Regions from separate parts of the Arthrobacter methylotrophus genome, predicted to be linked through region 1. Evidence: riboswitches for the same ligand, from Rfam matches in the RefSeq annotation. Region 1 holds a riboswitch; each other region holds the start of a gene.
The links. A riboswitch is a leader RNA that binds a small molecule or an ion and turns the genes downstream of it on or off. The one in region 1 is predicted to bind S-adenosylmethionine.
Positions count from the first base shown of each region.

Region 2: linked by a shared signal. The riboswitch ahead of ABD884_RS00020 (DUF1737 domain-containing protein) and the one ahead of metX (homoserine O-acetyltransferase MetX) in region 1 are both predicted to bind S-adenosylmethionine.
Region 3: linked by a shared signal. The riboswitch ahead of ABD884_RS24990 (DUF1737 domain-containing protein) and the one ahead of metX (homoserine O-acetyltransferase MetX) in region 1 are both predicted to bind S-adenosylmethionine.

Region 1 covers NZ_BAABED010000001.1:3,029,052-3,038,731, forward strand. Annotated here, with positions in the region: gene ABD884_RS15960 (glycine--tRNA ligase) at 1-309, opposite strand, end outside; gene ABD884_RS15965 (DMT family transporter) at 424-1,497, opposite strand; gene ABD884_RS15970 (RNA-binding S4 domain-containing protein) at 1,522-1,752, shown strand; gene ABD884_RS15975 (alpha/beta hydrolase) at 1,818-2,486, opposite strand; gene ABD884_RS15980 (SGNH/GDSL hydrolase family protein) at 2,556-3,398, shown strand; gene ABD884_RS15985 (hypothetical protein) at 3,465-3,860, shown strand; gene metX (homoserine O-acetyltransferase MetX) at 3,862-4,983, opposite strand; SAM riboswitch class IV at 4,997-5,112, opposite strand; gene ABD884_RS15995 (S8 family serine peptidase) at 5,236-7,686, shown strand; gene ABD884_RS16000 (bifunctional o-acetylhomoserine/o-acetylserine sulfhydrylase) at 7,745-9,061, opposite strand; gene ABD884_RS16005 (VOC family protein) at 9,308-9,680, shown strand, end outside.
Region 2 covers NZ_BAABED010000001.1:1,139-10,818, reverse strand. Annotated here, with positions in the region: gene ABD884_RS00070 (FAD-dependent oxidoreductase) at 1-657, opposite strand, end outside; gene ABD884_RS00065 (MarR family winged helix-turn-helix transcriptional regulator) at 782-1,231, shown strand; gene cls (cardiolipin synthase) at 1,235-2,683, opposite strand; partial or broken gene ABD884_RS00055 (aminodeoxychorismate lyase) at 2,827-3,768, shown strand; gene ABD884_RS00050 (mycothiol transferase) at 3,740-4,114, opposite strand; gene ABD884_RS00045 (hypothetical protein) at 4,362-5,036, opposite strand; gene ABD884_RS00040 (GMC oxidoreductase) at 5,014-6,045, shown strand; gene ABD884_RS00035 (PAS domain-containing protein) at 6,092-6,445, shown strand; gene ABD884_RS00030 (cupin domain-containing protein) at 6,438-6,965, shown strand; gene ABD884_RS00025 (hypothetical protein) at 7,135-7,419, shown strand; SAM riboswitch class IV at 7,585-7,697, shown strand; gene ABD884_RS00020 (DUF1737 domain-containing protein) at 7,708-7,965, shown strand; gene ABD884_RS00015 (rhodanese-like domain-containing protein) at 7,962-8,381, shown strand; gene ABD884_RS00010 (O-succinylhomoserine sulfhydrylase) at 8,382-9,590, shown strand.
Region 3 covers NZ_BAABED010000001.1:4,854,074-4,863,753, reverse strand. Annotated here, with positions in the region: gene ABD884_RS25010 (GMC oxidoreductase) at 1-1,313, shown strand, start outside; gene ABD884_RS25005 (PAS domain-containing protein) at 1,310-1,714, shown strand; gene ABD884_RS25000 (cupin domain-containing protein) at 1,707-2,234, shown strand; gene ABD884_RS24995 (hypothetical protein) at 2,405-2,764, shown strand; SAM riboswitch class IV at 2,856-2,968, shown strand; gene ABD884_RS24990 (DUF1737 domain-containing protein) at 2,979-3,236, shown strand; gene ABD884_RS24985 (rhodanese-like domain-containing protein) at 3,233-3,652, shown strand; gene ABD884_RS24980 (O-succinylhomoserine sulfhydrylase) at 3,653-4,861, shown strand; gene ABD884_RS24975 (glutamate--cysteine ligase 2) at 4,858-6,099, opposite strand; gene ABD884_RS24970 (endonuclease domain-containing protein) at 6,349-7,164, shown strand; gene ABD884_RS24965 (UDP-N-acetylglucosamine 1-carboxyvinyltransferase) at 7,267-8,790, opposite strand; gene ABD884_RS24960 (energy-coupling factor transporter transmembrane component T family protein) at 8,989-9,680, opposite strand, start outside.

The sequences.
Region 1 (9,680 bases):
GTGGTCCGCACGGTAGCGCTTGTGGCAGGAAAGGCACTCGACCAGAGGGTCCGAGAACACCTCGACGTGACCGGACGCTTCCCAAACCTGGCGCGGCAGGATCACCGAAGAGTCCAGGCCTACGACGTCCTCGCGGCCACGGACCACGCTCTGCCACCACTGGCGCTTGATGTTTTCCTTCAGCTCGGCACCCAGGGGGCCGTAGTCCCATGCAGAACGGGAGCCACCATAGATTTCACCGGCCTGGAACACGAAACCCCTCCGCTTGGAGAGGGAAATGACCTGGTCGAGGACGGATTTTGCTGCCATGGGTACTCCAATGTTCTACAGGGCCGCTGGGTGCGGTCCGCGGTTATGCTCTACGGAAACAGTCGTTTGGGAAACGCTGTCTTGGGGGAAGTGCTGCGCAGGAAGCTGCGAGTCCTAGCCTACCGGCCTTTCGCCCCGGTCCTGCCTCCCGGACCCGACTGCCAACGCCCGGGCGCGGTTCCGGGAAGTCAGCGCACCCTTTGGCCAGGGCAAGGTGGCCACGATGATGGCGAAGAGCGTCAGCAGGGTGCCCAGGACCGTCGGCAAGGCAACCACTGTTCCGGGCGAGGGAAGGACGAGATCCAGCGTGAGGGATCCGAGCAACTGCCCCGCAATCATCCCCAGGCCGGTCACCAGCACGCCCAGGCTGCGGACGAGCAGGGCCGCCAGTCCGATGAAGACGCAGCCCATGGGGCCGCCGAGGTAATACCACCATTCCGCAGGCAGTCCGTGGCCGGGACCGGCCAACAGCAATTTGATGAGCCAGGCGATCCAAAGGATGACCGTGCCGGCCACAAAATTCACGACCGTAGCGGCGATGGGGCTGCCGTAGTGCACGGTTGCGGTGCCGTTCATGGCCTGCTGGAAACTCACGAGGCAACCCGCCACGACGGGCAGGAGGAGAGGGAGCAGTAAAGTCCCGACGTCGGCGGCCGCCCCGAGGCGAGGCGACACGGCCCAGACGACGGCGGCAATCGTCAGGACGCTGCCCAGGATCCGGACTCCGGTGATCGAGCGTCTGCCTCCGGGCCCCATGCCCGTCCGGTCGACCAGAAGCCCGCTGAGGGTCTGCCCGGTCACCGCGGCCACCGTGAACAAGGCCACCCCAAGCAAGCTAACCGTAAACGACTGGGCGAACACGAAAAGGGCGCCGATGCCGCCGGCCAGTACATAGAACCGTGGAAAGCTGCGTTGCTTGAGGGCAGGCAGGATCCTGCGCAACGCGGCGCGGCCCTTCGGCAGCGCCAAGCCGATCGCGGCGATCAGTACCAGCCCGGTGGTGAAACTCACGACGGCGGCCGCGATGCCGTCGTCGAGCTTGGCCCCCAGCGCGCCGTTAATCCGTCCCTGAAGAGGAATCACGAGTCCGGTGGCCACAGCCAGGATCAAGCCTGTGAGCAATGGAAGGGAGGCAGCGCGAGAGGTGGTTATGGACAGGGGGCGGGACGATTGCGGCACTTTCACCACCCTACTTCAGGCATCATTGATTGTATGAGCAACCCGGAAATTGAAGAGATCCCGATCCGCGACGACATGATCCGCCTCGGTCAGCTCCTGAAGCTCGCCAACCTGGTGGAGGACGGAGTCGAAGCCACCGAACTCATTAAGAACGGGCTGGTCAAAGTCAACGGCGAGATCGACGAACGGCGCGGACGTCAACTCCATGCCGGCGATACGGTGACCGTCAACGGACAAACGGTGCGAATCACAGCCACTTCCTAGCAACGCGGGGTCACTTACGGCCCATTAAGTGCCTCAGAATGGGCCGTAAGTGACCCCGCGTTGCTTTAGACGGACGTGAGCACCTTGTGTTCCAGGAATTCGCCCACATGGCCGATTTCCTGCTGGTTGATGCCATGCCACATACCCGTGTAGAGCACCTTGGTGACGTCCGTGTGCCGACGAGCCCACTCCATGGTGTATTCGATCTTGTCCGGGGTAATGACAGGATCCTGCTGGTCCCGTCCCCAGAAGAGTGGCACGGAACCGTCCAGTTCCGCGTCGCGGAACGACGGGTCCCCTTCCGCATCGACTGCGAAGCCTGAAAGTCCGACGACGGCGGCAAAGTCCGCCGGCCGCTGCCGGAGCAGCGAGGTGGCCATGGCCATGCCCATGGAGAATCCGAGGAGTGTCACGGAGCTGTGGTTGGACTTGCAGGAATCCAACCAGGAAAACACATATTCGGCCGCGGCCTTGACGGCGTCGAGCGAATAGTCGATGGACGCGGTGAGCGGGAACCACGTGAAGCCCGGACCCGTGGCGATCGGTGCGCGGAGCGAGGCCACCGCGAATTCCTGGGGCAGCAGGCCTGCAAGGCTGAAGAGGTCTTGCTCGTTGGATCCGTAACCGTGCAAGAGGACCAGCAACGGCTTTCCAGCCCGTTCTTCCTCTTCGTGGGACCACAAAACGACAGGATTCGGAAAAGCAGGGGCAGGAAAGGCGGAGGCTTGACTCATGGGACTATTCTTACAGTTACCCATGAGTAACAAGCTACGGGCGCGTGGCGTTGCAGCAAGAGGCAGGAAATGAACGTGAGTGACACTGATTCCACAGTGGGGGAAAATTCGGAAGAGCGGATTCATCCGTGGACCCGGTACGTGGCGTTAGGTGATTCGTTCACCGAAGGAATCGGCGACCCCGAACCGGACAATCCCGGCGGACATCGCGGCTGGGCCGACCGCGTAGCAGAGGAACTGAGCCGGGGACAGCGGGATTTCGCCTACGCCAACCTGGCTATCCGTGGGCGGCTTCTCCAGCAAATCCTGGACGAGCAACTTGGCCCATGCATGGACCTCAAGCCGGACCTTATCAGCATCTCCGCGGGCGGCAACGACCTCATCCGGCCCGGTGGCGATCCAGACGCCCTGGCCGAGAAGCTCGATGCCGCCGTACAGACCTTGGGCTCCGAGGGTGCCACTGTCATCCTGTTCAACGGCCCGGACACCCTGTCATCAGTACTTGGCCGGATCCGCGGCAAGGTGGCAATCTACAATGAGAACCTCCGCACAGTGGCCACCCGCCACGATGCCGTGGTGGCGGACATGTGGTCCTTGCGGCAACTTGCCAACCCACAGATGTGGAACGAAGACCGGCTGCATTTCTCGCCGCTCGGCCACCACACCATCGCCGCAATGGTCCTTGATTCGCTCAACGTGTCCCACAATCTCGAGCCGCTCCTCCCCAAGCCGCTCCCCCAGCGCACTTGGCGCGAAGCGCGCTCCAGCGACCTGGTGTGGGCACGGGAATATTTTGTCCCGTGGGTCATCCGCCGGCTCCGCCATCAGTCCTCAGGCGACGGAATCCTGCCAAAACGCCCGACGCCGGGACCTGTCTTGGGTCCGGCCGATATTGTTGTGCCCCGGAGCTGACCGGGGCCCCAACGGCTTGCCACAGGCGCGGGGACTAAGCTGGAGGAGGACAGGAAGGCCTCCACCGTGAACAATTTGATCTTCTGGATCATCGTCTGCTCTTGGCTGATTCCCATGGGGATCCGCATGTACAACCGATCGCGCCAACGCAGGATCCGGGACTTCCCTCCGCAGAACTACCCTGGACCGAACTACCCCGGACCGAACTACCCGGGTCCTCCCCAGAATTACCCCTACGGATACCCGGCACAGCCCCCGGTGACCATCCCGGCTGAGCCGCAGCCCCCGGTGGCGACACCCGCGCCGCAGGCCGCCCCGCCGTCGTCGGCTACTCCCTCAGCCAATGCCGCCTACCAAGGCTACCGGGCACGGAAACTTGCCGAACTGGACCAGCAGTACAGTGACGGGAAGATCCCCATGGAGGAATACATGAAACTCCGCCAGGAGATCATGAACGGCTGATTCAGCTGAAGAATGCCTCGCGCAGCTGGGGGCCTAGTTGGCCGATCTCGGTGAGGAAACCGTCGTGCCCGATCGGCGCTTCGATCACGTGGACAGGAACCTCTCCGGGCAACGCCTTGGCCAGCTCCTGGGATTGTTCGGGGAAGTAAAGGCGGTCCGAGTCCACCGAGGCAACAAAGAATTTCGCCGTCGCCACGGACAGCGCATCCTCCAACGAGCCGCGGCCGCGCGTGACGTCATGGCTCATGAGTGCCTCAGTGATGGCGATGTAGCTGTTGGCATCGAAACGCTGGACCAGCTTGCTTCCCTGATGGTCCAGGTAGCTTTCCACCTGGTAGCGGCCCCGCTCCCCCAAAGCGGAGGCGCGGAGCGGCGCTTCGCTGTCCTGGGCCTTCCTGCCGAAGCGGAAGTCCAGTTCATCTGCCGAACGGTAGGTGATATGTGCGATGCGCCGGGCGAGGGCCAAACCGGCCTCGGGCGCAGCCTGCCCATAGTAGTCGCCACCGTTGAAGGCGGCATCTTGCCGGATAGCGAGTGTCTGGGCCTGGGCGAAGGCGATCTGTTCGGCGGTGCTGTACGCACCGATCGAAATGACGGCGCATCGCTTGACACGGTCCGGGTAGCCGACGGCCCATTCCAGTGCACGCGCGCCGCCCAGGGACCCGCCCACCACTGTGTGCCAGCTGTGGATCCCGAGGGCGTCTGCCAGCCGGGCTTCGGCCACGGTACTGTCCCGCAGAGTCACGAGCGGGAAACGGGAACCCCACGGCTTGCCGTCCGGAGCGGTCGACGACGGCCCCGTGCTGCCGTTGCAACCTCCCACGATGTTGACGGAGACGACGAAGTAGCGCTCGGTGTCGATGGTGGCGCCGGGACCGACGAGCTCCTCCCACCAGCCTTCCTCGTCGCTCTCGCCACGGGCAACATGCGTGCTGCCCGTGAGGGCATGTTCCACCAGGACTGCGTTGGAAGCATCGGCATTGAGCCGCCCCCACGTCTCGTACGCAAGGACCACCTCGGGCAGGAAACCTCCGGCCTCCAGTTCGAGTCCGCCGATCGAAACATACTTCAAGGTTCCGTCCTGGGTACCGGAGCGGGGTATGGCTGTTGCAGCAATTGTCATTCGTTGACACCTCACATCGCGCTTGCCTGCCGCCAACACAGCGGAGGGCCAGGTCTTCACCCGGGGCACCCCGCCGCGAGAGGAGGGTTGCCGGCCAGCAAGCCGGGGCTGTCGCTGGCGCTCATGACCTATAGGAAGAGTCTAGGAAATCCGGACCCCTCCTGACGAAGATTATGACATCTTTGTGACACTTCGCCGCGTTTTGTTCGCTTACGCCAAAGGCTGTGAGCCTTGAAATTGAAGGGTCGGGTGATGCCTGTGTTACAGGAGATAGAATTGGGCGGCAGCCTGCATCCTTCGGATGCCTCCCCGGCACTGTCCGTCACAGGAAGATTGAAGCTCGTGAAAAAGCCTTTCGGCCTCGGTCCGATAGCCCTGTTCTTGCTCGCATCATGCTTCACTTTCGGAGTGCCGCTGCCGGCGCATGCCGACACGGGAACGGGCGAAGGCCGCTACGTTGTCCACTACGCCGAAGGCACGGACGTTGCCGGCAAGACCGCGGAGCTCCGCTCGCAGGGAGTCGCGGTGGACCAAACGTTCACGCATGCCCTCAAGGCCGCCGTCGTCACCGCGACGCCCGCCAAGGCCGCCGCGCTGGCGACGTCGAACCGGGTTGTCTCCGTGGACCGTGACACTCCGGTGCGGATTACGGATACCCAACAGCCGGCGCCCTCTTGGGGCCTTGACCGGATCGACCAGCGCACCCTTCCTCTGGATGGAAGCTACACGCCGCCGTCGAGCGGCGCGGGCGTCACCGTCTACGTGGTGGACACCGGGATCGCTTCCGCCAACACGGATTTCAGCGGCCGCGTCCTGCCCGGATTTGCCGGAGTCACCCCCGACGACGGGCATGGCACCGAGGACTGTAACGGCCACGGAACCCACGTTTCAGGAACCATCGCCGGAACAAAGTACGGTGTCGCCAAGTCAGCCAACATCGTCCCTGTCCGGGTGCTCGATTGTACTGGCTCAGGCACCGCATCCGATGTCATTGCCGGCTTGGATTGGATAGCCGCGAATCACCTAGCCGGAACTCCCGCGGTTGCCAACCTCAGCTTGAGCGCGGAGGCAATAGACACCACTCTCGACGCTGCCGTCCAAGGCGTCATCGATCACGGAATCAGCGTGACCTTGGCAGCGGGCAACCAAGGCCAAAACGGCTTACCCGCCGCCGACGCATGCAACAGTTCGCCCGGACGGGTTGCCGCCGCCTTGACCGTAGCGGCCAGCGACAGCACAGATCACCAAGCATCGTTCTCCAACTACGGCCCTTGCGTGGATCTCTACGCGCCAGGCGTCGGTATCGTTTCTGATTGGTATACCTCACCCACCGCGACGAACACCTTGGATGGAACATCCATGGCCTCTCCCCATGTGGCAGGGGCAGCAGCGATGCTCCTCTCCATGCATCCATCGTGGAGTCCCGCGCAGGTCTCAGCAACGTTGACTGTCGGCGCAACAGCCGGGATGGTCCAGTCGACTGGAAACTGCATGCCTAACCGGCTGCTTTACGTCAGCCCTTCGCTCTTCTCCCCATCGCAAGACCCTATGGGCGGTTTTGCGGCTACGACCCCTTGCAGGCAACTTGACACGCGGGACGGGACCGGTGGTGTCCACGGGCCGGTCGCCCCTGGACAGACCATCAGCGTCAAGGTTGCCGGACGCGGCGGCCTCCCCGCTTCCGGAGTTTCCGCTGTGGCGATGAACATCACGGTGGCCAGCCCGACGTCGAATGGCTTCATCACTGCCTATGCCGGTGGAACCAATCGGCCGGCGACCTCCAACCTGAATTTTGCTCCCGGGCAGATCGTCCCGAATTTCGCGATCACGCCGGTGGGGTCCGACGGAACGATTTCCTTCACGAATAGCTCCAACGGCACAGTCCAACTCATCGCCGACACCACCGGTTACTACCTTGCCGCTGGCGCATCGTCCGCTCCCGGGACGTTCTCCGCCCAGGCTCCGTTCCGGCAACTGGATACCCGGGACGGTACCGGCGCACCAAAACAAGCCGTCGCTCCCGGAAGTACCATCGTCGTCAAAGTCACCGGGCGCGGCGGCGTCCCGGCGTCGGGGGTTTCGGCTGTTGCGATGAACATCACGGTCGCCAACACCACGTCCAACGGCTTCATCACTGCCTATGCAGGCGGGAGCCCGCAACCGAACGCCTCGAACGTCAACTACGCACCAGGGCAGATCGTCCCCAACTTCGCCATCACCCCTCTATCCGCTGCCGGAACAATCTCCTTCACCAACACCTCCTCCGGCACCGTCGAACTCATCGCCGACACTTCCGGTTACTTCCTTGGCGGTGCGGCTACGGATGCCGGCGCGTTTTCCGTCCAGGCTCCGTTCCGGCAATTGGATACTCGTAATGGCACGGGAGGGTTCACCGGGCCCGTGCGACCGGGACAAACCATCAACGTCAAAGTCACGGGGCGCGGTGGCCTCCCTGGCTCGGGGGTTTCGGCCGTCGCGATGAACATCACCGTCGCCAACGCCACGTCCAACGGCTTCATCACCGCCTACGCGGGAGGAACCCCGCAGCCGAGCACCTCGAACGTGAACTACGCAACGGGACAGATCATCCCGAACTTCGCCATTACGCCCGTTGCTCCGGATGGCACAATTTCCTTCACCAATAACTCCGCCGGCACAGTGCAGCTCATCGCCGACACTTCCGGGTACTACATCGCGGGTTGACCCCGTGACGGGCGCCCATCCGAAGGGGCGCCCGTCACGGAACGAACCGGCAATGCGTCTAGGCGCTCTTGGCTGACCGGAATCCGGCCTCAAGGTCTGCGAGGATGTCGTCGATGTGCTCGATTCCGACAGAAAGGCGCACCAGGCCGGGGTTCACTCCTGCTACGGCCTGCTGTTCAGGCGTCAGCTGGCTGTGTGTCGTGGACGCAGGGTGGATGACCAAGGAGCGGACATCGCCGATATTTGCCACGTGGGAGTGCAGTTCCAAGGCGTCCACGAAGCGTTTGCCGGCGTCGATCCCGCCACGGATCGTGAAGGACACCACCGCTCCGGTGCCTCGCGGCCCGTACTTGCGGCCGCGTTCGAACCAAGGGCTGGAAGGCAGGCCCGCATAGGCGACCGACTCTACGTCGTCGCGCCCCTCGAGCCACGTGGCCACTTGCTTGGCGTTCTGCACATGGCGTTCCATCCGGAGGCTAAGGGTCTCGATTCCTTGAGCAATCAGGAAAGCGTTGAACGGCGACACAGCCGAGCCGAGATCGCGCAGGAGCTGCACCCGGGCCTTGAGGATGTAGGAGAGGTTGGCCCCGAGTGCACCGTCCTTGCCCAGGTCGCGGGCATAGACCAGGCCGTTGTAGCTGGGATCCGGGGTGTTGAAGTTGGGGAAGCGCTCAGGGTCCTTGCCGAAATCGAAGTTGCCCGAGTCCACGATGACGCCGGCAATGGCTGTTCCGTGCCCGCCCAGGTACTTGGTGGCCGAATGCACCACGATGTCCGCGCCCCATTCAACGGGCCGGATCAGGTAGGGCGTGGCCAGGGTGTTGTCCACGACGAGCGGGACTCCGGCCTCGTGGGCGGTCCGTGAGACGCCCTCGATGTCCAGAACGTCTTGACGCGGGTTGGAGACCACTTCGGCAAAGAACAGCTTGGTGTTTGGCTGCACGGCATCCCGCCACTGGTCCAGGTTGTCCGGGTCTTCGACGAAGGTGACGGATATCCCGAACTTCTTCAGCGTGTGGGCCAACAGATTGTAGGTCCCGCCGTAGAGGCTCGGGCTGGCGACAACATGGTCGCCGGCCTCTGCCACGTTGAGGATGGCGAACGTTTCCGCTGCCTGGCCGGAGCTCAGCAAGAGTGCAGCCAAGCCACCCTCAAGGCTCGCGACGCGCTGTTCCACCGCATCCTGCGTCGGGTTTCCGATTCGGGTGTAGATAGGCGCCAGCTCGGCCAGCGCAAAGCGGTTTGCCGCGCTTTCGGCACTGGGGAAGACAAACGAGGTGGTCTGGTAGATGGGGAGCGCCCTGGCGCCGGTTGCGGCGTCCGGCTCCTGTCCTGCGTGGATCTGGCGCGTTTCGAATGACCATCCTTGGGACATGCGGACTCCTGGTTGCTCGTGGCTCTGGGCCGTGGTTCAGTGTGCGGGCCCGCGGTTTTCAGCCCGCTGGCCACTATTGCCGCAAGTCTAGGCAGGGCTACGCACCTCCGGAAGCTTTGTGACGAACCCTGTAGTTTTCGGTCCTGGTACGACATGAGGTGACTTGGAGGGTCATCTTCGATACATCCCACCTTAGTAAGGGTTGACTTAGCTGAGAGGTCCATCACAAAGTGCCAAGATGAAGCCATGCGCATGGATCACGTCTCTTACGCTTGTGAACGAGATGGCCTACTGGCCACCACCGAGCGGATTTCCGCAGCATTGGGAGTGGACGCAGTCCGGGGCGGAGTGCATCCGCGCTTCGGTACCCGGAACATGATCATTCCCCTTGCTGACCACAAATACCTGGAGGTTGTCGAGGTCCTTAACCACCCGGCCTCCGACAAGGCACCCTTTGGACAAGCTGTCCGTGCACGCTCCGCTGCCGGAGGTGGCTGGATGGGCTGGTGCGTCGCTGTTGACGACCTGAGCCCCTTCGAACAACGCCTCGGACGCGCCGCTGTCCCCGGCAATCGCAAGTTTCCGGACGGCCGCGAACTCGTCTGGTCGCAAATCGGCA
Region 2 (9,680 bases), 3.0 Mb from region 1:
GTTGACCGTGAATGTCGCGAATTCCCCGGCGGGAACCGAAGGCAACTGCACCAAGGGGCTGCCCATGATTCGCCGGATGCCGATGCCGTCCAGCTGCCGATTGACCTCGGCGCGCAGCCGTGGATCGTATGGTCCGGGAAGGATGTCCGGGGCCAGATCCACCAGCACCACGTCCTTGTCCGGCCATGCGGCGGCAATCTCGCCGGCAAATTCAAGGCCCACCGCCCCGGCGCCCAGGAGCATGACCCTGCTGGCACGCTTGAGGTCATCATGTGCGGCTTGGTAGCGCGCGATGGCATCGGTCGTGACCATACGATCGCTCTTGGCCGGGAACGGATAGCTTGAGCCGCTTGCCAAGACGATGTAATCGGGCGTCAGCCGGGTTCCGGAAGCCAGCTCGACGGTGTGTCCATCCACCCTCACGGCACGGTCCCGGAGCACGGTGCCGTGCACTAGAAGGCGGTCATACGGCAAAAACATTCGCGGCAGGAAATCGGGTTGGACGACGGAGCGCAGCGCCGCGATATTGTGCACGAAGGCGTCCTTTGGCTCCACCAAGGTGACGGCCGCCTGTGCGTCGAGTGCTTTGGCTACGGCGATACCACCGTAGCCTCCACCGACAATTACTACAGAGGCGTTCGAAGCGTGGTCATTCATGGCAACTCCTTTGGATCGAATGGGCCGAAGAAGCTCACGCTGCCCGGCTCCGCGCCGCGCAGATCGTTTATGAATGACAACGATTCCTAAGGACCGATAATTTCCTCAGTGATAGGATTTCTCGATGAGTCCGTCAGCAGCAGGCAAGCAACTGGGTTTCCTCCTGGCGCGCCACGGGCGCATCATGAACACCCGCCTCCGCCAGGCGCTGGACTCCTCCGGACTCAGCCCAAGGCATGCGGTCCTCCTGTGCCGACTTGACGAGTCCGGTCCCATCAGCCAGCAAGGCCTCATCGATATCCTCTCGATCGACGCCAGCGCCCTCGTGGCCGTCTTGAACGATCTCGAACGCCGAGGGCTGGCCGACCGTCGCCGGGACCCTGCAGACCGCCGTCGGCATTTCGTTGAAATCACTGCGGAAGGCAAGCGCGCCGTCGCTTCGATCGAGATTGCCGTGGCCGACGTCGAACGGGAAGCCTTCGCTGGATTCTCCGCCGAGGAGATCCGGCAGCTTCATGGGCTCCTCTCGCGGATCCACGCCGAACCCGCGGACGAAGCCTGCGCCGAGGACTGAGCCTTATTGCAGGGTGGCCGTCAACCGCGCCACGTTGTCCACGTATTTGGCGAGCATCGGCCGGCCCAGCCAATCGTTCAACGTCAGCTCTTGGCACATGGCCCTGTACGCCGACTCCACCGAACGCATGCTGTCCACCGCCTCAGCACCCAGCAACATCACGGACACCTCCATGTTGAGCGAGAAGGAGCGCATGTCCATGTTGCTGGAGCCGAGCACCGCCACTTCCTCATCGATCGTGAAGTGCTTCGCGTGCAGCACGTACGGTGCGCGGTAGAGATAGATCCGCACCCCGGCCTCCAGGAGCGCTTCGTAATAGGAGCGCTGTGCGTGGTGGACCAGGAACTGATCGCCCTTCTCGGAGACGAAAAGCTCCACGTCGACGCCACGCTGTGCCGCCGTCGTAATGGCGTACAACAGCGAATCGTCGGGCACGAAGTACGGACTGCAGATCGAGATGCGGTGCTGAGCCGAGTAGATCAGTGTATTGAACAGACGCAGGTTGTTCTCCGTGACAAACCCCGGACCGCTCGGGACCACCTGGGCCGTGATCGGCCCCGCGGTGGCCCTGTCGGAGACCTGCAACTGGTATTCGAGAGACTCATCGGTCTCGCTCAGCCAGTCGGTGGCGAAGACGACGTTGAGGGTGGCAACGATCGGCCCCTCCATACGGACCATGAGTTCCACCCACTTGCGGCCGGCGCGTCGGTGCTTGGGGTTGTTGTAGGAGGGCTCGATCAGGTTCTGGGAGCCGGTGAACGCGATTTCGCCGTCGATCACCAGGATCTTCCGGTGGTTCCGCAGATCCGGGCGGCGCCACTGGCCGTGGATCGGCAGCAAAGGCAACATGCGGCGCCACTGGATCCCGCCGCGCTTCAGCCTGCGGACCAGCCGTCGGTAACCGGGGATCCGCAACGTGCCGATGTGATCGAACAGGAGCCGGACGTCGACACCCCGGTCGGCAGCGTTTTCCAACTCAGTGAGGAGCTCGTCGGTGACCGAATCACTGCTCATGATGTAAAACTCCGCATTGACGAAGCTCTTGGCCCCCCGAACCGCTTCCGCCATGGCCTTGAGCGATTCCTCATAGCCGGCGATCAACTCCGCAGAGTTGCCGTCCACCATCGGCAGGGAGCCGAGGCGCCGGTTCAGTTCAGCGGCCGACGTCACCCATTCGGGACCGGAGTAGGTGCTGACGACGTCGGCGAGCGCCGACGTGCCGGCACGCACCCGTTCGTTGACTTGCTCCTGCTGTTCACGACGACGGCGGGACAACCGGAAATTGCCGAACAGCAGGAACAAGACGAAGCCCACTGACGGGACGAGGAAGACGGCCAGGAGCCAGGCCATGGCCGTGGTGGGACGGCGGTTTCCCGGGATGACGCCCAGCAGCACAATGCGCAAGATGATCTCGAAAATGGCCCACGCGGTGAGGAGCCAGGTCCACTCCACCCCGAACGGAAAAGGAAACGGCACTCGACAACCCCCCAGTCAAAGAACTAGTCAAAGAAGTAACAGTCAGCCCAGCCTATCTGGCGCACCGCTCCCGACCGCTCGTCCTGACCATCCCTCTGGGGCCACACTAAGCTGGAAGCATGACTCTTCCTGCCTCGACAATCCTCGTCTTCCTGGATCCAGCGTTCGAAAACGGCCGCATCGCCGATTCCAGCCAGCCGCAACTCATGGCAACCGACCTGGGCGCCACCCGGGTGACGGCGTCTTCGAGTCGCTCCTCGCCGTCGGGGGCCGGGCACGGAAAGTTCAAGCGCACCTGAACCGGCTTGAGAGTTCGGCTCGCGCCCTGGACCTCAACATTCCCGAGCAGGACGTCTGGCGCCGCGCGATCGACACGGCCATCAAGGAATTCCGCGACGCCTTCCCGGCGCCAAGCCCCGCCGAGGACGAGGTCGTCGTCAAGCTCTTGGTGACGCGCGGAGTGGAAGGCGCTTCGGCTCCCACGTGCTGGATCCAGGCTTCGCCGTCCCCCGCGGGCAGCCGCCGGCAGCGCGAGACGGGCATCGACGTCGTACTCCTTGACCGGGGCTTCGACACGGAGGCGGGCGACCGCGCGCCCCTGGCTGCTGCTCGGAGCCAAAACGCTCTCCTACGCGGTGAACATGGCCGCGCTGCGGTACGCACACAAGCAGGGCGCCGACGACGCCATCTTCACCTCCACCGACGGACGCGTCCTGGAGGGCCCGACGTCGACCGTGTTGCTGGCGCATGTTGAAACGGTCGACGACGGCACCGGCTCCGTGCGCTCGGTCAAGCGCCTCATCACTCCGCAACTGGACAGCGGCATCCTCCCGGGAACGTCCCAAGACGCTCTTTTCACGAAAGCGAAGGCGGCGGGCTGGGAGCTTGGCTACGGCCCACTGGTCCCGGAGGACCTGTTCGACGCCGACGCCGTGTGGCTGATCTCGAGCATCCGGCTCATCGCTCCGGTCAACCACGTTGACGGCAGGGAGATCGGCACCCCGGCAATGCGTAAGCAGCTCACCGCCGAGCTTAACGAGTTGTTCGCGGGGATTGAGTAGGGCTTTGCCGGCGGTCCTGGCTGAGTAGCTGCTCCCGCAGGATGTCAGCGTGCCCGCAGTGCTGTGCAAGCTCGCGCAGCATGTGAAGGTACACCCAGCGTAGCGGGAGCGGTCCGCGTCGGTTGCCGTTGAGCAAGTCGTCGAGTCCCAAGGATGAGGTCGCGTGCTTCACCAAGCCCAGCAGGGTGGTCCGGGACGGCACCAATGACCGGCGGACCTGTTCCTCAGTCAACCCGTTCAAAGAGTCATTGAGCGCACGGCGGTGCTCGTCAATGAATGCCTCGAACTGGATCCTGATAGGCCGATTGATGACGTCCTCGGCAAACGTCACAGGAAGAGAAGACACGCGTGGAGTATGCCAAGTCTCTCGGCCGGCGGCAATCCGCCAAAGTCTATTGTGCCGCCGTCGCCGCGGTAGTTAACTAGTTTCCGTGAACCTTGTTGGGGAAAGGTGATCTGCCTTTCGGCCCAGCGGGCACCTGATTTCACGGTGCCGTGGAATCAGCAAGTCGATGGAAGGCATCATTGTGAGTGCAGTTTCTTCGTCCCAGAATTTCAATCACGGTTTTCCCACGCCCGGTCCCCAGGATCCCTCACCCCAGAAGGTGATGGATCATGTCTTCTTCGTCTCCGAGGGAGAATGGAAAAAAGTCCGCGAAGAAGAACAATTCGACCACATAGTCATCGGCAGCGGGTTCTGCGCCTACGCCTTTGCTGAGCGGACACTGACGGTCAATCCGCACGCACGGATCCTGATCATTGAACGGGGTCCCTTTTTCTTGCCGCAGCATTTCCAGAACCTGCCGTTGCCGTACAAGGAGACGCTGGGAGGGCTCTCGGAGACCTTCCCCTGGACCTTGGCGGCTGCCACGGCCAACCAGCCGCCAGGCAAGATTTCCTGGCAGCACGGCATGGTCCCTTTCTACGGCGGACGCAGCATCATGTGGAGCGCGTGGTGCCCCCGCCCCGAGGAAGATGAAATGCGGGGCTGGCCGCGGGCGGTGATGGACGCCGCCAAGTCGCACTTCACGTCGGCGGAAGATCTGCTCAACGTGGTTTCGGCGGACCAGATCGACGTCGGACGGTCGGCCGATGTCGTCGATCTCATTAACGACACCCGGCCCGTCTACGGAATCATGCAGAAAGCCCTCCAGGAACGGCTCGGGGCAGGCCTGCATAAGATCGATTCCGCCACCCGCCAGCATGCCGGCCCCGCTCGCTGTGGCAACGGGCGCACGCTCAGGTGTGGACTTCGCGAAGTTCTCCACGCCAGCGGTCCTTCTGGAATTGTCGGACCGGCAGGCGGCGCTCGAGGCCCAAGGCAAGGGCGCGGCTCTTCGCGTGGTCACGGACTGCACGGTGTTGAGTGTGCTCCAGCAGGACGGACGGGCCACCGCGTTGAACACCAACCGCGGAGTGGTAAATGTCGGCGATGCCAACCTGGTCCTGGCCATGGGCACGCTTCCCCCGGCGACCCTGGTTCTCAATTCCTTCCCGCAGGTTCAAGGGGCCGGGGGGCACTTCGCCGCCCACTTCATCACCTCGGTGGTGGCCCGGGTTCCGCGCAAGGATTTTGATTTCAGCGAACAGCTCGGCGAGCTGGAACTGGCGGCCATCTATTTGGCGGGCAAGAGCCCGGCCGGCATGCAGTATCACGTGCAACTCTCGGTCCTCTCGGACCGTTTCCCGGACAAGAACGCCCAGAAGTCCGAACGCTACGCCCCCGACGTCGTCGCCACGGCTTCGCTGGCACAGCTGCGGTCATCGGAGGACTATTTGGTGTTCGTCTGCGCCGTCCTCGGCGAACTGGACGAGAGCAATCCGGAGAACCACTTGCGCTTGTCCGGCAGCGCGGACCCCACTTGCAACGTCACCTTGCAGGTGCTGGCCAACGCCACTGACGACGACACGTGGGACACCATGGACGAGGGAACCTTCCAAATGCTGGAGCGGGTCCTGTCCCCTTCCGGTGCGGAGCGCGTCGAATACTGGCACGGGGATCCCGATGCCGGGAGCTGGGGCGCCGAGCGTCCCGCAATCCCCGAGCGCCGCGTACCGGGATTGGTGCACGAAAGCTCCAGCTTGCCAATCGGCGAAGAGGAGGACGCCGTCGTCGGGACCGACTACCGCCTCAACGGCGTGCAGAACGTCTTCGTCACCGGCGGCAGCCTCTGGCCCACCGGCGGGTCCTGGAACCCCACCATGACCATGGTGGCCCTGGCGCAGGACCTCGCCGAAAGACTAGCGGCCGACGGCGGAACGGCGGCAGCGCCGTGACCTTCGCCCCGCGCTGGACCCGGCGCTCCTTCCCACCGTTCCGCCCATGAGCGTCGCCGATGTGCTGGACCGGCAGGACGGCGTGTACTGGGTAGTCAAGGACGCGAACTCGGTCTTCCTGTGGGTCAACCAGAACTTCGCGGACCTAGTGAGCATGAGCAAGGCGGAACTGATCGGGCACCAGGACTCGCGCGCGGAACACGTTGCCCACGACAAGGAAGTGATGGCGAGCGGAAAGCCCCTGCTCAACTTCCACGAAACGATCGCCGTCCCCAGCAAAGAAGACGGCATGGTGAATGTGGACATCGTGACCCAAAAAGGGTTGTTGCGCGCCCTGGGCAGCAAGGAAATCATTGGCATCACGGTCTGTTTCTCCCTGAAGGACCCGGTCAATGACTGAATCCGCTGAGGACTGGATCAAACGGCTGGACATGTCCCCCGCTAGTGTGGGCGGCTGGTTCGCGTCCGCCCTGGTAAGCAACGAGGACATAACCGGTTCGGCGTTGCCTCCGCGCTTCGACGTCGATCACCCGCTCTACAGTTCCAACTGGTACCTGCTGCAGACCGGGGAGATTCTCCAGCTGCACACCCTGAAGCAGGACGAGTTGTGGTTCTTCCACTTGGGGACGCCCCTCAGGCTGCATGTCTTCTCGCCGGACAATGGCTATTCCGAACTCGGCTATTCCGAAACCCTGTTCGGTCCCAACCCGGAGGCCGGCGAGACCTTGCAAGGAGTTGCCCCGCATTCCACGTGGTTCGGGGCGGAGTTGGCCGGTCCGGGGTTCGCCTTGGTCAGCTGCAGCCTCTCGCCCGGTTACGAGAGATCGGACTCGGCGAAGCCAACGGAAAAGGACATCGAGTCCCTCGTTTCGAGGTTCCCCGGGCATGCAGCGCTGATCCTGCGCTTGGCGTCCGGATAGAAACGTCTGATGCGCCGGTTCTGGGGCCGGCGCATCAGGCTTCTTCCCCAACTAACTCGCAGTTGTTGTCGTTCTGAGGGCTCAAAACGACAACAACTGCGAGTCAGTTGGGTTAATGAGGAAGACGCCGCCCATTCCCCCAGAGGGCCCGAGTCCGTAGGGTATCGACATGAGCATCTACATCAGCCCCGACTCTGCTGCATGGTCGCTGACCGCCATGGCGACTGCCGCGTCAGCGGGATCAATCGATGATGCGAACGGCATGTCCAAGCTGGTGCAGGAAATCTACGAAACTGAAGGTTTCGAGGCCCTGTCCGGCGTGGTTTTTGCCTTGGCTCATCACAACAGCCTCTCGCTGCACGCGCTGGCGACAGCCACCGGGATATCCGTCCACGAGTTACTCGAAATCCGGAAGCATCAAGGCTCCACGTTTCATCGCTCCCCACGGGAGTAGCGCCACGGACTGATGCCCTGCCGCAGCGGCTCCAAGCAAGCCTGGAACAACTGCCCAACCAAACCGAGGCCTAGTCCCCACCACCCACCGGCGTTGCCGCCCGGTTACGGAACATGACGACTGCCGGTAATGCAGGCCGCCGTCATGGATGTTATTTTCTTCTTGAGTAATGAGCACCAGCGCGAAGCCCTGACTTGCTGGTCGGCAACCCTCTCTCCGGCGGGGTGCCTCAGGTGACTACTCGGCGTATCGACACTTTCGAACTGCAAGCGTGACTGAGGAGCACCAATGCCTGAACCCACTGAAGAAAAACTCTCCTACCGTCTCATCACGGGTCCTGATACCAAGGAATTCTGTGAGCGGATCTCTACCGCCCTTGCCGAGGGATACGTGTTGCACGGCAGCCCGGCCGCGACATTCAACGGCACGGACGTGATCGTGGCGCAGGCCATCGTCCTCCCCGCGGCAATCGCCAGCGCGGATGCCGCGGTTGCCAATGCGGTGGACCAGCTTGATGAAGAGTTCGACGGCGAGGGCCACGCATGAGCTACGCCGGCGACCTGAGCCCGCACGACGCCTGGGCCAAACTGGAGCAAGGCGCCATCCTGGTGGACGTCCGCACCGAAGGCGAGTGGGCCCACATCGGCATCCCGGACACCGCGTCTGCGAACAACAAAGGAAACGATCCCCTGTTCATTCAGTGGAACCTTGCCGGCGGGATCCCCAACTCGGGATTTATCGAGCAGCTCAAGCAACAGGCCCCGGAGGCGGATGCCACCGAACTGGTCTTCCTCTGCCGTTCCGGACAGCGATCAATCGCCGCCGCCAGTGCCGCAACACAGGCCGGCTACACCGCCTACAACGTCCTTGAAGGCTTTGAGGGCGAACCGGACCGCTACGGCGAGCGAACCGTGAATGGTTGGAAAAACCGTGGACTTCCTACGAATCTGGGGAAGATCTAAGTGACATTCAATCCTGACGCCGCTGGCTGGAACCCTGAGACCCAGGCAGTCCGCGGCGGCCTTGACCGCACCAATTTCCAGGAGACCTCCGAAGCTGTCTTCCTGAATTCCGGCTTCGTCTACGAATCCGCGGCAGCCGCCGAGCGCGCGTTTACGGGCGAAGACGAGCGCTTCGTCTACTCTCGTTACGGCAACCCCTCGGTTGCAACGTTCCAGGAGCGGCTCCGCCTGCTCGAAGGCACCGAAGCATGCTTCGCGACGGCGTCGGGCATGTCCGCTGTCTTCACCGCGCTTGGTGCGTTGCTGGCCGCCGGTGACCGTGTGGTTGCCGCGCGTTCGCTGTTCGGTTCCTGCTTCGTCATCCTCAACGAGATCCTGCCCCGCTGGGGCGTCGAGACGGTCTTCGTTGACGGACCGGACCTGGATCAGTGGCGCGCCGCGTTGTCCGAACCCACCACCGCAGTGTTTTTCGAGTCGCCGTCGAACCCGATGCAGGAAATCGTGGACATCGCCGCCGTGAGCGAGCTGGCCCACGCCGCGGGCGCTACCGTCGTCGTCGACAATGTCTTTGCCACTCCGCTGCTGCAGCGTTGTGGCGAACTCGGCGCCGACGTGATTGTCTACTCGGGCACCAAACACATCGATGGCCAAGGCCGGGTCCTGGGCGGAGCGATCCTGGGCACCAAGGAGTTCATCGAAGGTCCCGTCAAGCAACTCATGCGACACACAGGACCATCGCTTTCCGCGTTCAACGCCTGGGTGCTGACCAAGGGCCTGGAAACCATGGCGCTGCGAGTAAACCACTCCTCGGCGTCGGCGTTGCGGATCGCAGAATGGCTCGAGGAACAACCGGCCATCAGCTGGGTCAAGTATCCGCTGCTTAAGTCCCACCCCCAGTACGAGCTCGCCGCGAAGCAAATGAAAGCCGGCGGCACGGTCCTGACCTTCGAGCTGCTCCCTTCCGCCGGGCGATCGGCCAAAGAGGCCGCTTTCGCGTTGCTGGACGGACTCGCCATCATCGATATCTCGAACAACCTAGGCGACTCCAAGTCCCTCATCACCCACCCCGCCACCACCACCCACCGCGCCATGGGTCCGGAAGGCCGCGCGGCCATCGGCCTGAGCGACGGCGTCGTGCGGCTTTCAGTGGGGCTGGAGGATGTGGACGACCTCGTCCGGGATCTGGAACGGGCCCTCAAGCAGGTCTAGCTCGGCGCTTCGCGCCAGTCCTGGCGCACCCAGGTGAGGACGGGCTGCGGCTTTGTGTCGCCCTCGTCCTTCTCCGAGCGCATCGTGATC
Region 3 (9,680 bases), 1.8 Mb from region 1:
GCCCCGAGGAAGATGAAATGCGGGGCTGGCCGCGGGCGGTGATGGACGCCGCCAAGTCGCACTTCACGTCGGCGGAAGATCTGCTCAACGTGGTTTCGGCGGACCAGATCGACGTCGGACGGTCGGCCGATGTCGTCGATCTCATTAACGACACCCGGCCCGTCTACGGAATCATGCAGAAAGCCCTCCAGGAACGGCTCGGGGCAGGCCTGCATAAGATCGATTCCGCCACCCGCAGCATGCCGGCCCCGCTCGCTGTGGCAACGGGCGCACGCTCAGGTGTGGACTTCGCGAAGTTCTCCACGCCAGCGGTCCTTCTGGAATTGTCGGACCGGCAGGCGGCGCTCGAGGCCCAAGGCAAGGGCGCGGCTCTTCGCGTGGTCACGGACTGCACGGTGTTGAGTGTGCTCCAGCAGGACGGACGGGCCACCGCGTTGAACACCAACCGCGGAGTGGTAAATGTCGGCGATGCCAACCTGGTCCTGGCCATGGGCACGCTTCCCCCGGCGACCCTGGTTCTCAATTCCTTCCCGCAGGTTCAAGGGGCCGGGGGGCACTTCGCCGCCCACTTCATCACCTCGGTGGTGGCCCGGGTTCCGCGCAAGGATTTTGATTTCAGCGAACAGCTCGGCGAGCTGGAACTGGCGGCCATCTATTTGGCGGGCAAGAGCCCGGCCGGCATGCAGTATCACGTGCAACTCTCGGTCCTCTCGGACCGTTTCCCGGACAAGAACGCCCAGAAGTCCGAACGCTACGCCCCCGACGTCGTCGCCACGGCTTCGCTGGCACAGCTGCGGTCATCGGAGGACTATTTGGTGTTCGTCTGCGCCGTCCTCGGCGAACTGGACGAGAGCAATCCGGAGAACCACTTGCGCTTGTCCGGCAGCGCGGACCCCACTTGCAACGTCACCTTGCAGGTGCTGGCCAACGCCACTGACGACGACACGTGGGACACCATGGACGAGGGAACCTTCCAAATGCTGGAGCGGGTCCTGTCCCCTTCCGGTGCGGAGCGCGTCGAATACTGGCACGGGGATCCCGATGCCGGGAGCTGGGGCGCCGAGCGTCCCGCAATCCCCGAGCGCCGCGTACCGGGATTGGTGCACGAAAGCTCCAGCTTGCCAATCGGCGAAGAGGAGGACGCCGTCGTCGGGACCGACTACCGCCTCAACGGCGTGCAGAACGTCTTCGTCACCGGCGGCAGCCTCTGGCCCACCGGCGGGTCCTGGAACCCCACCATGACCATGGTGGCCCTGGCGCAGGACCTCGCCGAAAGACTAGCGGCCGACGGCGGAACGGCGGCAGCGCCGTGACCTTCGCCCCGGCGCTGGACCCGGCGCTCCTTCCCACCGTTCCGCCCATGAGCGTCGCCGATGTGCTGGACCGGCAGGACGGCGTGTACTGGGTAGTCAAGGACGCGAACTCGGTCTTCCTGTGGGTCAACCAGAACTTCGCGGACCTAGTGAGCATGAGCAAGGCGGAACTGATCGGGCACCAGGACTCGCGCGCGGAACACGTTGCCCACGACAAGGAAGTGATGGCGAGCGGAAAGCCCCTGCTCAACTTCCACGAAACGATCGCCGTCCCCAGCAAAGAAGACGGCATGGTGAATGTGGACATCGTGACCCAAAAAGGGTTGTTGCGCGCCCTGGGCAGCAAGGAAATCATTGGCATCACGGTCTGTTTCTCCCTGAAGGACCCGGTCAATGACTGAATCCGCTGAGGACTGGATCAAACGGCTGGACATGTCCCCCGCTAGTGTGGGCGGCTGGTTCGCGTCCGCCCTGGTAAGCAACGAGGACATAACCGGTTCGGCGTTGCCTCCGCGCTTCGACGTCGATCACCCGCTCTACAGTTCCAACTGGTACCTGCTGCAGACCGGGGAGATTCTCCAGCTGCACACCCTGAAGCAGGACGAGTTGTGGTTCTTCCACTTGGGGACGCCCCTCAGGCTGCATGTCTTCTCGCCGGACAATGGCTATTCCGAACTCGGCTATTCCGAAACCCTGTTCGGTCCCAACCCGGAGGCCGGCGAGACCTTGCAAGGAGTTGCCCCGCATTCCACGTGGTTCGGGGCGGAGTTGGCCGGTCCGGGGTTCGCCTTGGTCAGCTGCAGCCTCTCGCCCGGTTACGAGAGATCGGACTCGGCGAAGCCAACGGAAAAGGACATCGAGTCCCTCGTTTCGAGGTTCCCCGGGCATGCAGCGCTGATCCTGCGCTTGGCGTCCGGATAGAAACGTCTGATGCGCCGGTTCTGGGGCCGGCGCATCAGGCTTCTTCCCCCAACTAACTCGCAGTTGTTGTCGTTCTGAGGGCTCAAAACGACAACAACTGCGAGTCAGTTGGGTTAATGAGGAAGACGCCGCCCATTCCCCCAGAGGGCCCGAGTCCGTAGGGTATCGACATGAGCATCTACATCAGCCCCGACTCTGCTGCATGGTCGCTGACCGCCATGGCGACTGCCGCGTCAGCGGGATCAATCGATGATGCGAACGGCATGTCCAAGCTGGTGCAGGAAATCTACGAAACTGAAGGTTTCGAGGCCCTGTCCGGCGTGGTTTTTGCCTTGGCTCATCACAACAGCCTCTCGCTGCACGCGCTGGCGACAGCCACCGGGATATCCGTCCACGAGTTACTCGAAATCCGGAAGCATCAAGGCTCCACGTTTCATCGCTCCCCCACGGGAGTAGCGCCACGGACTGATGCCCTGCCGCAGCGGCTCCAAGCAAGCCTGGAACAACTGCCCAACCAAACCGAGGCCTAGTCCCCACCACCCACCGGCGTTGCCGCCCGGTTACGGAACATGACGACTGCCGGTAATGCAGGCCGCCGTCATGGATGTTATTTTCTTCTTGAGTAATGAGCACCAGCGCGAAGCCCTGACTTGCTGGTCGGCAACCCTCTCTCCGGCGGGGTGCCTCAGGTGACTACTCGGCGTATCGACACTTTCGAACTGCAAGCGTGACTGAGGAGCACCAATGCCTGAACCCACTGAAGAAAAACTCTCCTACCGTCTCATCACGGGTCCTGATACCAAGGAATTCTGTGAGCGGATCTCTACCGCCCTTGCCGAGGGATACGTGTTGCACGGCAGCCCGGCCGCGACATTCAACGGCACGGACGTGATCGTGGCGCAGGCCATCGTCCTCCCCGCGGCAATCGCCAGCGCGGATGCCGCGGTTGCCAATGCGGTGGACCAGCTTGATGAAGAGTTCGACGGCGAGGGCCACGCATGAGCTACGCCGGCGACCTGAGCCCGCACGACGCCTGGGCCAAACTGGAGCAAGGCGCCATCCTGGTGGACGTCCGCACCGAAGGCGAGTGGGCCCACATCGGCATCCCGGACACCGCGTCTGCGAACAACAAAGGAAACGATCCCCTGTTCATTCAGTGGAACCTTGCCGGCGGGATCCCCAACTCGGGATTTATCGAGCAGCTCAAGCAACAGGCCCCGGAGGCGGATGCCACCGAACTGGTCTTCCTCTGCCGTTCCGGACAGCGATCAATCGCCGCCGCCAGTGCCGCAACACAGGCCGGCTACACCGCCTACAACGTCCTTGAAGGCTTTGAGGGCGAACCGGACCGCTACGGCGAGCGAACCGTGAATGGTTGGAAAAACCGTGGACTTCCTACGAATCTGGGGAAGATCTAAGTGACATTCAATCCTGACGCCGCTGGCTGGAACCCTGAGACCCAGGCAGTCCGCGGCGGCCTTGACCGCACCAATTTCCAGGAGACCTCCGAAGCTGTCTTCCTGAATTCCGGCTTCGTCTACGAATCCGCGGCAGCCGCCGAGCGCGCGTTTACGGGCGAAGACGAGCGCTTCGTCTACTCTCGTTACGGCAACCCCTCGGTTGCAACGTTCCAGGAGCGGCTCCGCCTGCTCGAAGGCACCGAAGCATGCTTCGCGACGGCGTCGGGCATGTCCGCTGTCTTCACCGCGCTTGGTGCGTTGCTGGCCGCCGGTGACCGTGTGGTTGCCGCGCGTTCGCTGTTCGGTTCCTGCTTCGTCATCCTCAACGAGATCCTGCCCCGCTGGGGCGTCGAGACGGTCTTCGTTGACGGACCGGACCTGGATCAGTGGCGCGCCGCGTTGTCCGAACCCACCACCGCAGTGTTTTTCGAGTCGCCGTCGAACCCGATGCAGGAAATCGTGGACATCGCCGCCGTGAGCGAGCTGGCCCACGCCGCGGGCGCTACCGTCGTCGTCGACAATGTCTTTGCCACTCCGCTGCTGCAGCGTTGTGGCGAACTCGGCGCCGACGTGATTGTCTACTCGGGCACCAAACACATCGATGGCCAAGGCCGGGTCCTGGGCGGAGCGATCCTGGGCACCAAGGAGTTCATCGAAGGTCCCGTCAAGCAACTCATGCGACACACAGGACCATCGCTTTCCGCGTTCAACGCCTGGGTGCTGACCAAGGGCCTGGAAACCATGGCGCTGCGAGTAAACCACTCCTCGGCGTCGGCGTTGCGGATCGCAGAATGGCTCGAGGAACAACCGGCCATCAGCTGGGTCAAGTATCCGCTGCTTAAGTCCCACCCCCAGTACGAGCTCGCCGCGAAGCAAATGAAAGCCGGCGGCACGGTCCTGACCTTCGAGCTGCTCCCTTCCGCCGGGCGATCGGCCAAAGAGGCCGCTTTCGCGTTGCTGGACGGACTCGCCATCATCGATATCTCGAACAACCTAGGCGACTCCAAGTCCCTCATCACCCACCCCGCCACCACCACCCACCGCGCCATGGGTCCGGAAGGCCGCGCGGCCATCGGCCTGAGCGACGGCGTCGTGCGGCTTTCAGTGGGGCTGGAGGATGTGGACGACCTCGTCCGGGATCTGGAACGGGCCCTCAAGCAGGTCTAGCTCGGCGCTTCGCGCCAGTCCTGGCGCACCCAGGTGAGGACGGGCTGCGGCTTTGTGTCGCCCTCGTCCTTCTCCGAGCGCATCGTGATCTGAACGGCGTGCTCGACGACGGCGGCCAGTCCGACGGCGTCGGGCGCGCTCCCGTTCTGGCTCCAGCGTTCGGCAACACCCCGCTGCTCGATGGCGCCGTTGCCGCGGCTCAGGATGGCTGCCACGCCGGTTTGGACCAAGTCGAATTCACCCTGTTCGGCGAGCACAGGTTCCAGGTACTCCACCAACGACCAGACGACGTCCGCGGCGGGCTCCGGGCGGAATGTTCCGAAGTCCAGCAGTTCGGTGCACAGTCCAAAATTGCTTGCCTGCCAAGACGCCATCCGTAAAAGAACCGTAGGCACGGCCGCAGGCTCTATTCCGGCATGGTATTCACGTACAGAAGTCTCAACCAAGGCCCTAACCAGCACCGCAATGAGCGCGGCGTCCTCGGCTCGGAGGCAGACATCGGCTACCCGGACCTCCACCGTCGGAACGTGCCTGGACAGCCTGGCATCGAAGTAGACCATCCCCTCGTCCAGCAAGACCCCCGTTTCGATGAGCCTCCTGACAACACGCCGGTAAGAGGCCAAGGAACCGAAGATGGCCGACGGCCCCGACGACGGCCATCGGTTCCACGCCTGCGTCCGGTAGCTCTCAAAACCCGTGGCCAGTCCCCGCCAGTAGGGAGAATTGGCGCTGATCGCGGTGAAGACAGCGAGCTTGTCCCGGATCCGGTCCAGGACCACCACACCTTCTTCGGGGCTCTCGACGGAGGTGTGGACGTGGAATCCGCAGGTGAGCTGTTCGTGTGCCGTGATGCCAAAACGCTCGAGCATGATGGCATACCGGGGATCCGGAGTGGTGTGCAAAGCGGCGTCCACGGGCGAGGTGGCCAACGCGGCAATCCTCGCGCCGTGGCGCCGCGCAGCGTGGCTTGCGAGGCCCCGCGCCCGGCGGATCTGATGCAAGAGCTCGCCGTAGCTGCGGCACGGCCGGGTTTGGGTCTCGATCTGCTCGAGCTTGAGTTCATGGCTGAGGCCGGTCTCGGGGCCCTCGATCTCCTCAGGGCTGAAGCCGGTTCCGGGCTCATCCTGGGCCCGGTCGTTTTCGGCGATGCCCGAAAGGAGCGCGTCGGCAAGCGCGAGCGGCTCGCCGGTCACGGGATCGACAATCAGCAATTCCTCTTCCACACCAAATGTGCGCACGGATCAATTGTGCGCCCTGGCAGCCTTCCGGAAACAGGGGCCGGTTGTTCCCGGACTCCCCACAGATTCTGCTGGATCATTCGGATGGATGAACCTCCGAGGCCCGTGATTCCAGGGTCTACTACCCGAGAAACAGCGAATAATCGCACAAAATCCAACACCGGACCTCGACAGCCGGGTTTGTCCACATGGAGTCATTTCCCGGGCCACCGAGGGCCGTAATCGTGGCTAGCTCGATCCATGGACCCCTTGGAATTCTTAATCTCGCTCGGTGGAGTAGCCCGGGTTGGCATGCTGCGCCGGGAAGGCTACTCCGAGCGCGCTGTGCGGAGCCTGGCCTTTGCCGGGGCTGTCCAACCCCGCAAAGGTGTCTGGGCTCTACCGGAGGCGGACCCCGAGTTTCTGCAAGCCATCATGGACAATTCACTCCTGACGTGCGCATCCAGCGCTTTCCGTTACCAGCTGTGGATTAAGGACCGGCTGAGGCGCCTCCATCTTGTCAGCAAGCATCACCGCGACCTACGCTCCGCCAGGCACGGCCGCCTTCGCTTCGAGCCGGATCAAAACCTGCCCATCGCAAGTCTTGAGGACACTGTCATTCACGGGCTGACATGCCTTAGCGAAGCAGACGCCATAGCCATGGCACAGTCCGCCATGCAACATCACGGTGTACCCAGGTTCGTTCTTGAGTCCGAAATGACGGCTAAGTACTACGGAACGGCCCGAAAGCGCCTGGCAAAGGCTGACGGTTTATCGGAGTCGGTACCCGAGATCAGTGCGCGACTCCTGTTCGAATCAGCTGGCCCCCAATTCCGCCGTCAAGTCCAGATCGCCGGCGTCGGGCGGGTGGATTTCCTGGTCGAAGGCTGGCTCGTTGTTGAGATCAATGGCTTCCAATTCCACAGTTCACGCGAAGCCTGGCGCCGGGACATGGGCCGTTCAAACGTCGCACAAACGCAGGGTTATGCGGTGTTGAGCTACTCGCCCGAACAGATATGGAACCGTCCGGACGTGGTCCTCCGGGAAATCCGGGCCGTGCTGGAACGTGGCTGCCCTCGCGGGTGAAGGATTCTGCACAATCATTCCGCCGGACAAATAGTCGAGCCCAGCGATTCCGCGGCCTCATGCCCCAGCCACGCCGGATGATCGTACAAAATCCTGCGAACGTCAGTCCTGGAAGTACTCGATCTTGGCCCCGACGGTGTTGAGACGCTCTGCAAGGTCCTCGTATCCGCGTTCAATGACGTAGATGTTGCGCAACTCGGACGTGCCCCGCGCCGCCAGCATGGCCAACAACAGGCAGGCTGCGGGACGGAGCGCCGGGGGGCATCCGACTTCCGCGCCACGCCACTTGGTGGGGCCATTGACGTAGATGCGGTGCGGATCGAGGAGTTGAACCTGGGCGCCGAGCTTGTTGAGCTCAGTCAAGTAGATGGCCCGGTTCTCGTAGACCCAGTCGTGGATCATGGTCTGGCCCTCGGCATTGCCGGCGATGACCGCGAAGAACGGTAGGTTGTCGATGTTCAGCCCGGGGAAAGGCATCGGATGGATCTTGTCCTCCGGCGCGCGCAATCGGGATGGCTTGGTGGTGACGTTCACCAGTCTCGTCCGCCCGTTGCGTGCGAAGTACTCGCCCGAGATCTCCAGTTGCTGGCCCATTTGCTCAAGGGTGGCTAGTTCGATCTCCATGAACTCGATGGGGACCCGGCAAATGGTGACTTCGGAGTTGGTCACGATGCCTGCGGTGATCAGGCTCATGGCCTCGATGGGGTCTTCGGACGGGAAGTATTCAATGTCGACGTCGATCGCCGGGCGGCCCGTGATCTTCAGAGTGGTTGTCCCGATGCCGTCAATCACCACGCCGAGTCCTTGCAGGTAGAAGCAGAGGTCCTGCACCATGTAGTTGGGGCTGGCGTTGCGGATCACGGTGGTGCCGCTTCGGTGTGCGGCGGCCATGATGGCGTTCTCCGTCACCGTGTCACCGCGCTCCGTGAGCACGAAGGTGCGATCGTCGCCGTCGGCCGGCGGGGCCTGCACGGAGTAGAAGCCTGATTTGGCCTCCACGGAGAGCCCGAACTGGCGCAAGGCTTGCATGTGCGGTTCCACCGTTCGCGTCCCGAGGTCACAACCGCCGGCGTACGGCAGTTGGTAGGTAGCTGCCTCATCCAGGAGCGGGCCTAGGAGCATGATGACGCTGCGGGTGCGGCGCGCTGCCTCCACGTCCATGGAGGCGAGGTCCAGGGTCTCGGGGCGGCGGATCCGGAGGTCGTTGCCATTGAGCCACGTGCACTCGACGCCGATGGAGGTCAAGACCTCGACGATCCGGTTGACTTCTTCGATCCGGGCCAGCCGGCGCAAGGTGGTGGTGCCGCGGTTGATGAGGCTCGCGCAAAGCAGTGCGACGCCGGCGTTCTTGCTGCTGTTGACATCCACCGATCCTGACAGCGTGCGTCCGCCCTCCACTCGCAGGTGGGTCATCTGCGGTTTGCCGACTTTGACAATGGTGCGGCCGAAGATGGACTCGAGGCGTTCGATCATGCGGAGGCTGAGGTTTTGCTTGCCTTGTTCCATGCGGGCAATGGCACTTTGGCTGGTTCCCAGCTCCGAAGCGAGCTGTCCCTGCGTCCAGCCCTTTTCGCCGCGGGCGTCGCGAAGAAGGAGACCTACATGTTCGGCAGTCGGTTGAGTCATAAGCAATAAATATCACAAATGGTCTATTTATGAGATGTTTTGTGATGAAACACGCCGGTATCGCCCGACGCTAGTCGTTTCGTGCGATATGTAACTCTGGGTCAAGAGGATTCCCCGGCCCAGGTTCCAGAGGCACGGGACCCCAACTAACTCGCAGTTGTTGTCGTTATGGGGCCTCATAACGACAACAAATGCGAGCTAGTTGGGTTGCTTTAGCCAGACGAAGTGCCACGTCCCCGCCAATTGGGCCGCGAGCACTGCTGCGGCTGCGATGACCACCCCACCAGCCAAGACCCAGCCGTCCAGGCGACTGTAGGTGGATTCGCGTGCCCAGGTCCGCCGTCCGCCGCCGAAGCCACGTGCCTCCATGGTCACGGCCAAGCGCGACGCCCGGCGTATCGCCTGGACCAACAGTCCGAAGCTTTGGCCGAGCATCGCCCTGGTCCGTTGCAGTGGGCTTCCCTGCGAGCCGACACCCCGCGCGCGCCGCGCCATGCCGATCGTCTGCCACTCCTCCGCCATGAGCCCCACGAGCCGCAGCGCGGCCAAGGTGCCCAGGACGAAGCGGTGAGGCAGTTTCGCCTTCTGCGCCAAGGCGTCGGCAAGGTCCGTGGGATCGGTGCAGCTCATGAGGAGGATTGCCGGCAAAGCGATCGCCAGGCCGCGGAGCATGAAGCCGAGTCCCAGCTGAAGCGAGCCTTCGCTGATGGACCAGATCCCGACGTCGAGCAGTATCCTGCCGCTGTCAGCCGACAGGATCGCAGTACTCCACCCGCCAAGCGCTGCCGCGATGATCAGGGGCCAGCCGCGCTGCCACAGCAAACGAACGGTGAGACCGGCAAGTGGAAACAGCGCCAGCTCGCCAAGGAGCGCAGTGGAGGCTGATACCA